Linked DNA regions of Gloeocapsopsis sp. IPPAS B-1203. The protein of the gene in region 1 binds, or shares a complex with, the protein of each later gene. Links are inferred from orthologs where the notes say so. Each region holds a gene or a part of one and is shown in the gene's direction. Other genes may lie near its edges.

The links. The genes of interacting proteins can lie anywhere in the genome.
Region 2: the proteins of CSQ79_RS19860 (region 1) and sufU are in contact, whole or in part, in a solved structure (PDB 5XT5), measured with the Bacillus subtilis proteins. The link is inferred for Gloeocapsopsis sp. IPPAS B-1203 from one-to-one orthologs.

The regions. Positions count from the first base shown.
Region 1 is NZ_PEIG01000012.1:122,087-128,180, forward strand. What follows is about bases 1,932-4,737. They hold CSQ79_RS19860 (SufS family cysteine desulfurase), read left to right. Parts: upstream 1,932-2,607; coding sequence 2,608-3,867; downstream 3,868-4,737. Other genes in these bases: sufD (Fe-S cluster assembly protein SufD), read left to right, coding at 1,932-2,558; CSQ79_RS19865 (hypothetical protein), read right to left, coding at 3,909-4,217; CSQ79_RS19870 (mechanosensitive ion channel family protein), read right to left, coding at 4,428-4,737. Also shown: Fe-S cluster assembly protein SufB, read left to right, coding at 1-348; Fe-S cluster assembly ATPase SufC, read left to right, coding at 409-1,200; more of sufD, read left to right, coding at 1,197-1,931; more of CSQ79_RS19870, read right to left, coding at 4,738-5,321; CSQ79_RS19875 (carotenoid oxygenase family protein), read left to right, coding at 5,562-6,094. UniProt on the Bacillus subtilis protein: Type II cysteine desulfurase that acts as the initial step in the SUF-like Fe-S cluster assembly pathway.
Region 2 is NZ_PEIG01000006.1:340,054-344,686, forward strand. Bases 1,645-4,633 are described here. They hold sufU (Fe-S cluster assembly sulfur transfer protein SufU), read left to right. Parts: upstream 1,645-2,895; coding sequence 2,896-3,372; downstream 3,373-4,633. Other genes in these bases: CSQ79_RS13405 (iron ABC transporter substrate-binding protein), read left to right, coding at 1,645-2,164; CSQ79_RS13420 (Ycf51 family protein), read left to right, coding at 3,444-3,962; CSQ79_RS13425 (iron-containing alcohol dehydrogenase family protein), read left to right, coding at 3,985-4,633. Also shown: CSQ79_RS13400 (DnaJ C-terminal domain-containing protein), read left to right, coding at 1-686; more of CSQ79_RS13405, read left to right, coding at 1,091-1,644. UniProt on the Bacillus subtilis protein: Part of the SUF-like system that mediates the biosynthesis of iron-sulfur (Fe-S) clusters. Acts as a sulfurtransferase and thus transfers sulfur from SufS to SufB.

The DNA.
Region 1 (6,094 bases):
CGCTCCTCGAATAGCTATCGCGGCTTAGTCAAAGTCAGTCCCAATGCCAAAGGTGCAAGAAATTATTCACAGTGCGATTCAATGCTGATCGGGGATAATGCTCATGCCAACACCTTCCCCTACATTCAAGTACAGAACAACACTGCCAAAGTAGAACATGAAGCGTCAACTTCTAAGATTGGTGAAGAACAGCTATTTTACTTTTCACAGCGTGGTATATCTGCAGAAGATGCTGTTTCTATGATGATTAGTGGCTTCTGTAAAGATGTCTTCAATCAGTTACCAATGGAGTTTGCAGTAGAAGCAGATCGACTACTGAGCTTGAAACTAGAAGGCAGTGTAGGCTAACTGTGGGCTAAGTATTCTCCCTGTACCGTCCTGCTAAATGAACGACACAAAGACAAAAAGATGATTGTAGAAAACAGTGGAATTGTGCTGTCAGTGCGGGATTTGACAGCCGAAGTAGAAGGAACGCCGATTCTCAAAGGTGTTAACTTAGAAATTAAAGCCGGTGAAATTCATGCCATCATGGGACCAAATGGTTCTGGTAAAAGCACATTTTCAAAGGTTTTAGCAGGACACCCAGCTTATAAAGTTACTGGCGGTGAGGTGATTTATCAAGGTAACAACTTACTAGAAATGGAACCAGAAGAACGCGCCCAAAGTGGTGTGTTTATGGCATTTCAGTATCCACTAGAAATTCCTGGTGTCACCAACTTAGACTTTCTCCGAGTAGCTTACAACTCGCGACGCAAAGCACAGGGGTTAGAAGAATTAGACGCTTTTGATTTTGATGAAGTAGTCCAAGAGAAGCTGGAAGTCGTTAAAATGAATCCTACTTTTCTTAACCGTAGTGTTAATGAAGGCTTTTCTGGTGGTGAGAAAAAGCGCAATGAGATTCTGCAAATGGCGCTACTCGAACCAAAGCTGGCAATTTTAGATGAGACAGATTCAGGATTAGATATTGACGCGCTCAAAATTGTTGCTAGTGGAGTCAATCAGCTAGCAACTCCAGACAATGCCATTCTTTTAATTACCCACTATCAGCGTCTACTTAACTACATCGTGCCAGACTTTGTTCATGTTATGGCAGATGGTCGTGTCATCACGAGTGGTGGTAAAGAATTAGCACTAGAGTTAGAATCGCGTGGCTATGACTGGGTGCTAGAAGAAAATGTATCTGAGGTAGGAGCAAGATGAGTATTCAAACTCCTGACCTAAACCAAGTTGGGGTAGTATCTTCAGTTGACGCTGGGTTGAGTCTATATCAAACACAAGCGATCGCTGTTCAAGAACCAGAATTAGTATCTTTATTACAAGCAATTCGCGATCGCGCATCTGTAACTGTACAGCAATCCCAATTGCCAACGACTCGCGATGAAGAGTGGCGATTTACCGATTTATCTGCTTTAAAGTCAGTTAATTTTCAAGCCGCACCGTCATCAACACTGAATTTAATGGCGCTTGAACCTCTGTTGCTACCAGAAGCACGCAGTCGGTCAGTATTTGTTAATGGTGTTTATGCACCTGAGTTGTCAGCAGTTACACTACCTGATGGAGTAATCGCGAGTAACCTTGATGAGCTACCACCAGCGTATCGTTCTCAAATAGAAAAACACTTAGCACAACTTCCAGGCGCACAAGAAGTCTTTACGGCGCTGAATACAGCAGCGATCGCAGATGTTGCCGTTGTCTGGATACCAAAGAATATTATTGTCGAAACACCAATTCATCTATTATTTATTTCAACTGCAAGTCACACTCCCATCGTTTCGCAACCGCGTTGTCTTGTCGTAGCAGAATCGAATAGTAGCGTCACGCTAATTGAAGATTACTTCAATCAAATGACGAACTTAGCAGCAGAAGAAACCGAAGCCGAAGTCGGCGAACCAATCTACTTCACCAACGCTGTTACAGAAATTTGGCTAGCAGAAAACGCTCAAGTTAACCATACCAGAATCGAACGCGATAGCCCAGAAGCTTTTCATATTGGTAAAACTGCGATCGCCCAAGCCAGAGATAGTCGCTACACTTGCACTGCAATTACTTTAGGTGCAAAGCTATCACGCCACAATCTAGAAATCTACCAAACCGGCGAACAAACCCAAACAATTCTCAACGGTTTAACCAAGATCTCCGGAAATCAACTCGCCGACACGCACAGTACTCTCGCACTCAATCATCCCTACGGTACAAGTCACCAACAACATAAATGTATCGTCGGCGATCGCGCCCACGCAGTCTTCAACGGCAAAATCTTTGTACCCAAACCCGCACAACAAACCGACGCCGCCCAACTTAACCGCAATTTATTACTCTCACCCAAAGCCAGAGTAGACACCAAACCCCAACTAGAAATCACAGCCGATAACGTCAAATGCGCCCACGGCGCAACCGTCAGCCAACTCGACGACGACGAAGTCTTCTACCTCCAAAGCCGAGGACTCAACGCCACCGACGCCCGCAGCCTCCTTGTCAACGCCTTCGCCGCCGAAATCATCAACCAAATCCCCATCCCCTCCCTGCAACAAACCCTACTAAAAACCATCAATCTCTAATTAATAACCTCTGCGCCTAGTAAGGTTCGTTTCCCCCCTCCCTCTAACCATGACACTCACCCGAGAAAAAACCCTAGCCGATCGCATCCGCAGTGACTTCCCCATTCTCCACCAAGAAGTCAACGGTAAGCCCTTAGTCTATCTAGACAACGCCGCAACATCCCAAAAACCCCTACTCGTCCTCAACACACTCCGCGATTACTACGAGCAGTATAATTCCAACGTACATCGTGGCGTTCATACCCTCAGTGCTAAAGCTACCGATGCTTACGAAGCTGCAAGAGATAAAGTTGCAGCCTTCATCAACGCCGCCTCACGTCAAGAAATTGTCTTCACCCGCAACGCCTCCGAAGCAATTAACTTAGTCGCCTACAGTTGGGGAAGCAGCTTACAGACAGGAGATGAAATTATTCTCTCTGTCATGGAACACCATAGCAACTTAATTCCCTGGCAATTATTAGCACAACGCACTGGTGCAGTTCTGAAGTTTGTTGAATTAACAGTAGAACAAGAATTCGATTTAGAACACTTTAAAACACTCATTACCGACAAAACAAAACTTGTCGCCACAGTTCATGTTTCTAATACTTTAGGTTGTATTAGCCCAGTTAAAGAAATTGTAGCAATCGCTCACGAACATGGTGCAAAAGTATTAATTGATGCTTGCCAAAGTGTCCCACACATGCCTATAGATGTGCAGCAAATTGACTGCGATTGGTTAGTGGCTTCTGGACACAAAATGTGCGCTCCTACTGGTATCGGTTTTCTTTACGGTAAATTAGATCTACTTCGTTCAATGCCACCCTTTTTAGGTGGTGGTGAAATGATTGCGGATGTGTTTTTAGACCATGCTACCTACGCAGATTTACCACATAAATTTGAAGCCGGAACCCCTGCAATTGCAGAAGCGATCGCCCTTGGTGCAGCAGTAGACTATCTGAGTGCCATTGGTATAGATAATATTTATGCTTATGAAGCGGAATTAACAGCTTACTTGTGGGAACAACTCGGACAAATCCCTGAAATTCAAACTTATGGTCCTCAACCTAAAGTAGCAGGTTTAGGCAGAGCCGCACTAGCAGCATTTACTGTGGGTGATGTTCATCCTCACGATCTATCGACAATTTTAGATCAAGCAGGTGTTGCAATTCGCGCCGGACATCATTGTACTCAACCGTTACACCGCCATCTTGGCATTCAATCTACAGCACGAGCTAGTTTATCTTTTTATAATACTCGGCAAGAAATTGATGTCTTTATTGCTGCTTTGAAAGAAGCTATAGAATTTTTTGGTAGTATTTTCAGTTAAGTGATATCGGGTGAGCGTAACTTACCCGAATTATAGCTATTCTAGTTTTGTTGCCTAGTGACTTCTTTAAGCTCTGGAACAATATATATAGCAAGTGACAAAGAAATAGTAGATAAAGAAGAACATATATCTGTAAATTGAGTATCTGGTAGAATTTTGTGAATGAGATCTGCTGGTAATATAATGTAGTCTAAAAATAAATAAATAGCGATTCTTGTCCAGCCAGAAAGTCCTAATTGTTTCAGTAAAACAAATGGCGATCGCACTTGCTCAAATGAGTATCTTTTTGAAAAAATAGATTTAATTTTATTTACAAATTGCTCTAAATAAGTGAAATATAAGTTTAGCATTTATCGAAAGATTAGTAATAAGTATATATAGCTTAATATTTGCCTTACATACTATCCTATTTAGACAAACAGAGAAATCGCAAAACCACTGATATTAATACAATACATTACATAAGTGGTTCTACAGAATCAGAAATACGTCATATGCTAATTCATTATTCAAAGTAGATAGAGACTGGTATAACCACTCAAACTTTTGTCAAACGAACTTTAATTTACATGAGAATCAGTATTATTTTCAGCCGGATAATGATCGTTGTATTTTTCTTGGTTGTAATAGTAAAGCGTACGAATTGGGTAAGGAATATTAATTTCAGCCCGATCGCACGCTCGTTTTAGTTCAACGATAACGCGGGTTCTTGTTTGACGTACCTGAATTTTCTGCGGCGCACTCCAGTAACGTACTACTAGCTCAATCGCACTATCACCAAAAGCAACAGCATCAACTTCAGGTGATGGACTTGGTAAAACACCTTTAACCTGTTTGACAGTTTCTAGAAATAAATCAATTGCACTTGTTAAATCAGTATTATAATCTACACCCACCTCCAAATCAGTCCGGCGATGTGGCATTGCAGTCAGTACTTGCACGGAACTTGTAAATACAATGGCATTGGGAATTAAAACGCGTTCTCCTTGATATGTTCTAATTTGAGTAGAGCGAATAGTAATATCTTCTACTGTTCCTTCTGAACCATTAACAATAATCTGATCTCCTAAACGAAAAGGCTCATTTAAAAGTAGCAAGACTCCTGCCAGAAAATTTTTGAAGATGTCTTGAAACGCAAAACCAAACGCTACTGAACCTAAACCAAGTAAGCCAATAATATCTCCCAAACGCAAATCAGGAAACGCTAGTACACAGGCAAAGAGAATACCAGCTACCCAAGTGGCTACATGAGTAATCTGCACGAGAAGCGATCGCAGCGATTGACTTTTTACTACCCGCTTAGTTGTGACATAAGTCATTCTCCGAGTCACATTAGCTGCGTAACGTGTTAAAAATAGAATGATGATTGCTGCTACAAATGCTGGCAGTGATTCAATAGCACTACCCAACAACTGCAATAAACTTGATTGTACTTCCTGGATCAGAGCATTCATAAACTAAATTTTAGCTAGCACTTAGGTCAACTTAATACTTAATTCCTCAAGCATTTTATCGCTTTGGGGAGTTATCAATGATGATTAAAGTTAACTCAAAATGCTTAAAGCTCAAAATAAGTTCCAATTCGTAGATGGGGCTATCATATATGCAAAGTTGGCACAGGTCACAATCTTAAAGCAGCCACAAGTGCAAAAGTGTTCTTGCTATCTTAGGAAAGTATGCACACAAGCTGAAGAATGTACGCGACAAAATCAAAACCATCTTGGGCAAATGCGATCGCGCAACCTGCAAAGGAATTTTCTCATACCAAGTTACCCATCTTATCCGGTGAAATCCCCGCTAATCTAAGTGGTACGCTGTATCGCAATGGTCCAGCCCGACTTGAACGTGGAAAGATGCGTATGGGACACTGGTTTGATGGCGATGGTGCAATCTTAGCAGTAAATTTTGCTGATACCGCAGCGACAGCTTTATATCGTTATGTCCAAACACAAGGTTATCAAGAAGAAGCCGCAGCAGGGCAACTGCTTTATGGTAACTATGGTATGGCAGCACCAGGACCATTTTGGAATCAGTGGTTCAAACCCATTAAAAACGCGGCAAATACCTCGGTGTTAGCACTTCCTGACAAACTGTTAGCACTTTGGGAAGGTGGTAATCCTCATGCGCTTGATTTAGAAAGTTTGGCAACACGGGGCTGTGACAACTTAGGAGGGTTGCAAGATAATTCACCTTATTCTGCTCATCCCAAAATTGATGCTCAAACCAA
Region 2 (4,633 bases), on another replicon or contig:
ATGATGTTGATTATGGTCAATTTTCTGATTTTAATACCTTTATTGACCAAGTACTAGGACGTCGCAAAGAAAGAAACGGCAAGAATTCTCCTCCACCTCCAAGTAGTCCACCTCGCGATCCTTTTCGTCCAGGAACAACGCGAACTGCTTACACTATTTCTTCACGTTCAAGTCGTCGCGATGTTGAAGCGAAGTTGACTTTACCCTTAGAAAAAGCTTATCAGGGTGGAATTGAGCGAATTCGCTTAGAGGATGGGCGATCGCTGGAAATTAATATGCCTTCTGGAATGGTTACAGGTCAAACAATTCGCCTGCGAGAGCAAGGTCTTGGTGGCGGTGACTTATACCTGAAAATCACTGTGTCTCCTCACCATTTCTTTAAGTTAGAAGGCAACGATATTGCGATTCAAGTACCTGTTACTCCCAGTGAAGCAGCATTAGGAATTCCTGTGGAAGTACCAACTTTAGACGGTAGAGTAAAAATGAATATTCCTCCAGGAGTAAAGTCAGGTCAAAGATTGCGTTTGGCAAATAAAGGCTACCCCGATGAAGAAGGTCAACGCGGTGACCAATTAGTAGAAATTCAAATCGTCGTTCCCAAAAATTTGAGTTCTCAAGAAAGAGAACTCTATGAAAAACTGCACAAAGCCACAGCTTACAACCCTCGTACTGATTTACCTATGTAATTAGGGTTAACGGGTGTAGGAAACATGAGCTAAAAGAGGAATGTTCCTGGATACGTGCTATGCTGCTGTCTCAAATAAGATATGCATAGCTAGTGAGCTGTTGGATATCAGAAAAAAAGACTCTTTAAAATCTTCGTTACTGCTCAAGCTAATACAAAAGCAGCTTTTTGCCAACCTTTACTTTAATGCAAGCTGTTATTAATAACTTGTCATATAATTAAGCGTATTAATTATCAATAGTCAAAAGGTAAAAATTTACACTTAAGCCGATACATTTAGAAGAGAAATATTCGGCTAACAAGATTATTGTCATGCACGTGTCATTTTCTTTAAGGATTATTTTAAATAAATTTAGTGAATAATTAAGATCAGGTTGCAAGCGTTATTGAGATAAGGAGGCAATAGTGAGACGTCGTAAGTTTGTATATTTGGTAGGACTAGCAACTGCAAGCGGAGGGATGGCGATCGCATGCGCAGATAACCAAACGACTACCACCACAACATCACCAGCCACATCACCTGCAACAACAGCTTCACCTGCAGGTCCTCTTGAGAACGAGTTGGTCATCTACTCTGGTCGCAATGAAGAATTAATTGGTCAACTCATCGAACAATTTAGACAAGAAACTGGCGCGAATGTTCAAGTTCGTTATGGAGACACCGCAGAACTCGCCGCAACAATTTTAGAAGAAGGGAATAATAGTCCAACCGATGTTTTCTTTGGGCAAGATGCAGGGGCATTAGGTGCACTGCAACAAGAAGGTAGAACTGCGCAAATGCCAGAAAGTCTGTTAAATCAAGTTAACAGCCGTTATCGTTCGCCCGAAGGACAATGGATTGGTATTACAGGGAGAGTACGGACAGTTGATTACAATACTAATTTGGTGCAACCAGGGGAACTACCACAATCAATCTTTGGCTTCACTGAACCTAATTGGAAAGGTCGAATTGGTTGGGCGCCGACTAATGGGTCATTTCAGGCTTTCGTCACGGCTCTACGCGTCTCTCAGGGAGAAGAACAAGCAAGAAAATGGTTAGAAGGTATTCGCGCTAATGAACCTAGAACTTTTTCAAACAATACTGCTATTTTAGAAGGCTTAACGCGTGGAGAAGTAGCTGTAGGATTTGTGAATCACTACTACTTAGAACGAATCAAGCAAGAAAACCCCCAAGTTCCAGTAGAACATCACTTTACAAACGATGTTGGTTCTTTAGTTAATGTTGCTGGTGTGGCAATTCTTAATTCAGCGAGGCATCCTAATATTGCTCAGCGATTTGTAGAATACTTGTTGAGTTCTGATGCACAAAACTATTTTGCTACCGAAACTAGAGAGTATCCTTTAGCTTCAGGAGTCACACCGCAAGGAGAACTCGTGTCACTCAACCAAATTGAAAGTCAAACTCCCGAAATTGACTTGAGTAACTTGAGAGACTTGGAAGGAACATTGCAACTGTTGCAGCAAACACAAGTCGTTTAAAACAGGTTAGAGGTCAGGGATCGGAAAACAATTCCAATCTTTGATCTCTTCTGCGGTAAATTAAAACGAAGTTACCAAAAAATGCGATCGCGACTTTTCAAGATGATTAACGCTAGCGAAATTGTTAAATACAAACCTCAGTAATCATTTGCCGATCCACAAGTAAAAACTATAGTTTTAGAACAAGAAATCATCAACCCTGTTGCTTTAGTTAAGCTGAATGACAACACCCAAACAGTGGCTAAGTATTATATTTCATGAGCTTTAGTTTATCTTGACATTGATGCAACCGTGCGAATTGGCACGAGTTTTGATAATGCCGAAGTCCTACAAGCAGCGATTTAAAGTGCAGCTATTAGACCTTTTGCATGAATCACAAATGCCTTCCTTCCGATTTTCTTCGGGGCTACTTAAATAAAGATTTAACAGTAAGTCCACCTCCGCGGACTTCGTTTGTATAGCGGCGAGTGCGATCGCGAGTGGAGAACTCCAACCGATTCTACGAAGCTACACGCCTCAGGCGGGATTACCGATCGCCGTTGTATTTCCCCAAAAACGATATCTATCAGCTAAAGTCCGCACTTTTGTTGAATTTATGACAGAATTGACCACCGCTTTGAAACGAGTTGGAATTGTAGACTAAGGCAAAAAACATAGATTAACCCATAACACCTGTTGCAGACTGATAGGATCGATATGGAAAATAAAAACGCTTAATGACAACAGCAATTATGGCATTGAGTAATGTACGCGCTCTGTATCAACAGGTCATTTTAGAACACTATAAAAAACCACGGCACAAAGGTAAAACAAATCCTGTGCATCGTCAGCAACGCGGGCACAATCCTTCATGTGGAGATACGATTGAACTTACACTTAAGCTAAACGACGCTGGTGACACAATTGAAGATGTGAAATTTGAAGGCGAAGGTTGTGCGATCGCAATGGCGTCAGCTGATTTAATGGCAGATGTGTTGCGTGGTAAGCAAGTTACTGAAGCATTATCAATGGTGCAGCGCTTTCAAAATATGATGAAAGGCGAAGATGAGTTTCCCAAAGAACTCCGTAAACTTAACGTCATGCAAGGCGTTTCGCAATTTCCTGTACGGATTAAATGTGCAAACCTCACTTGGCACACCTTGAAAGCTGCATTAGAATCGACTCACGATATTGCTCATACTGGGTTTGTCAGTAACGAAGGCACGTAAATTATGATACGTTTGCAGGATTTAGCTAATTGCTAAAAGCTAATCGCTTTATATTACACCTCACCAACGTCATGATCACAACATCTGAATTTTTTCAACTCACGCAATGGGCAGGGATCGCGACACTGATTGTCGCAGTGTTAGCGATCGCCGGTTTTCTCTTTAAATGGGGTGTGCGGTTTCAGTTGGTGGGAGTCACAGGTTTTATGGCAGTACTGACAGGAGGTTTGTTTGCCCTCAGTTTAGTCCCCATTATGCGCACAGTCGTTCCTGGTGCGGTACGGTTTTCGGTAATATATGACAATGGGGCAACACAAGCAGTCATTGCTGTACCGCCAACAATTACCGAGACAGAACTCGATGCGACGTTAAGACAAGCAGCTAGCGACTTATTTTCATATGGTCGCTTAGGTCGGGAGCAAGATCAACTAAATATCCGCGCGCGGACAATTATTCATCCTGAATTGGGAGTTTCTCAACCACTATATTTGGGAAATGTTAAGCGATCGCTACGAAATCGCGAAGACGAGCAAATCCAGATCGAAATTTTTGCCGATAAATTCGCAAAATTACCTAAATCTTCAGCATAATTCTAAGATAAACTAAGCTTCGATGAATCAAAAGACTCAAACTGCTACTAACGTCCTGACGCTTGCTGTTGCACCCGCACGAGTGTTGCGGGGAGTGCAGATTTTGTCGCAATCAGGAGAAGAAATCGCCGCTTTGGGCAAACGTCCGTTACTTGTGGGAGGCGATCGCACGCTTGCTGTTACCTTACCCGTTCTACAACCTGTATTAGAACAACAGCAATTACAAATAGAAACAGCTAATTATGGTTCCGATTCAAGTGAAGCAACTTTAGTATCTCTAAAACAAGCCGTAGCCGCGCATCAAGCCGATCTAATCATTGGTGCGGGAGGTGGTAAAGCCCTCGATACAGCAAAACTGCTTGCACATCATTGCAATTTACCTGTAGTTACTATTCCAACATCTGCAGCAACGTGTGCTGCTTGGACAGCACTTTCTAACATTTATACTGACGATGGCGGCTTTCTTTACGACGTTAGCTTGTCGCGGTGTCCTGACTTGGTGCTACTCGATTATGACTTAATTCAGACTGCACCCCAACGTACCTTAGTTGCAGGCATTGGTGACGCATTAGCAAAGTGGTACGAAGCTTCTGTCAGTAGTGCCCATTCGGAAGATACTTTAACTATCGCTGCTGTACAACAAGCACGAGTATTACGCGATATTCTCTTTC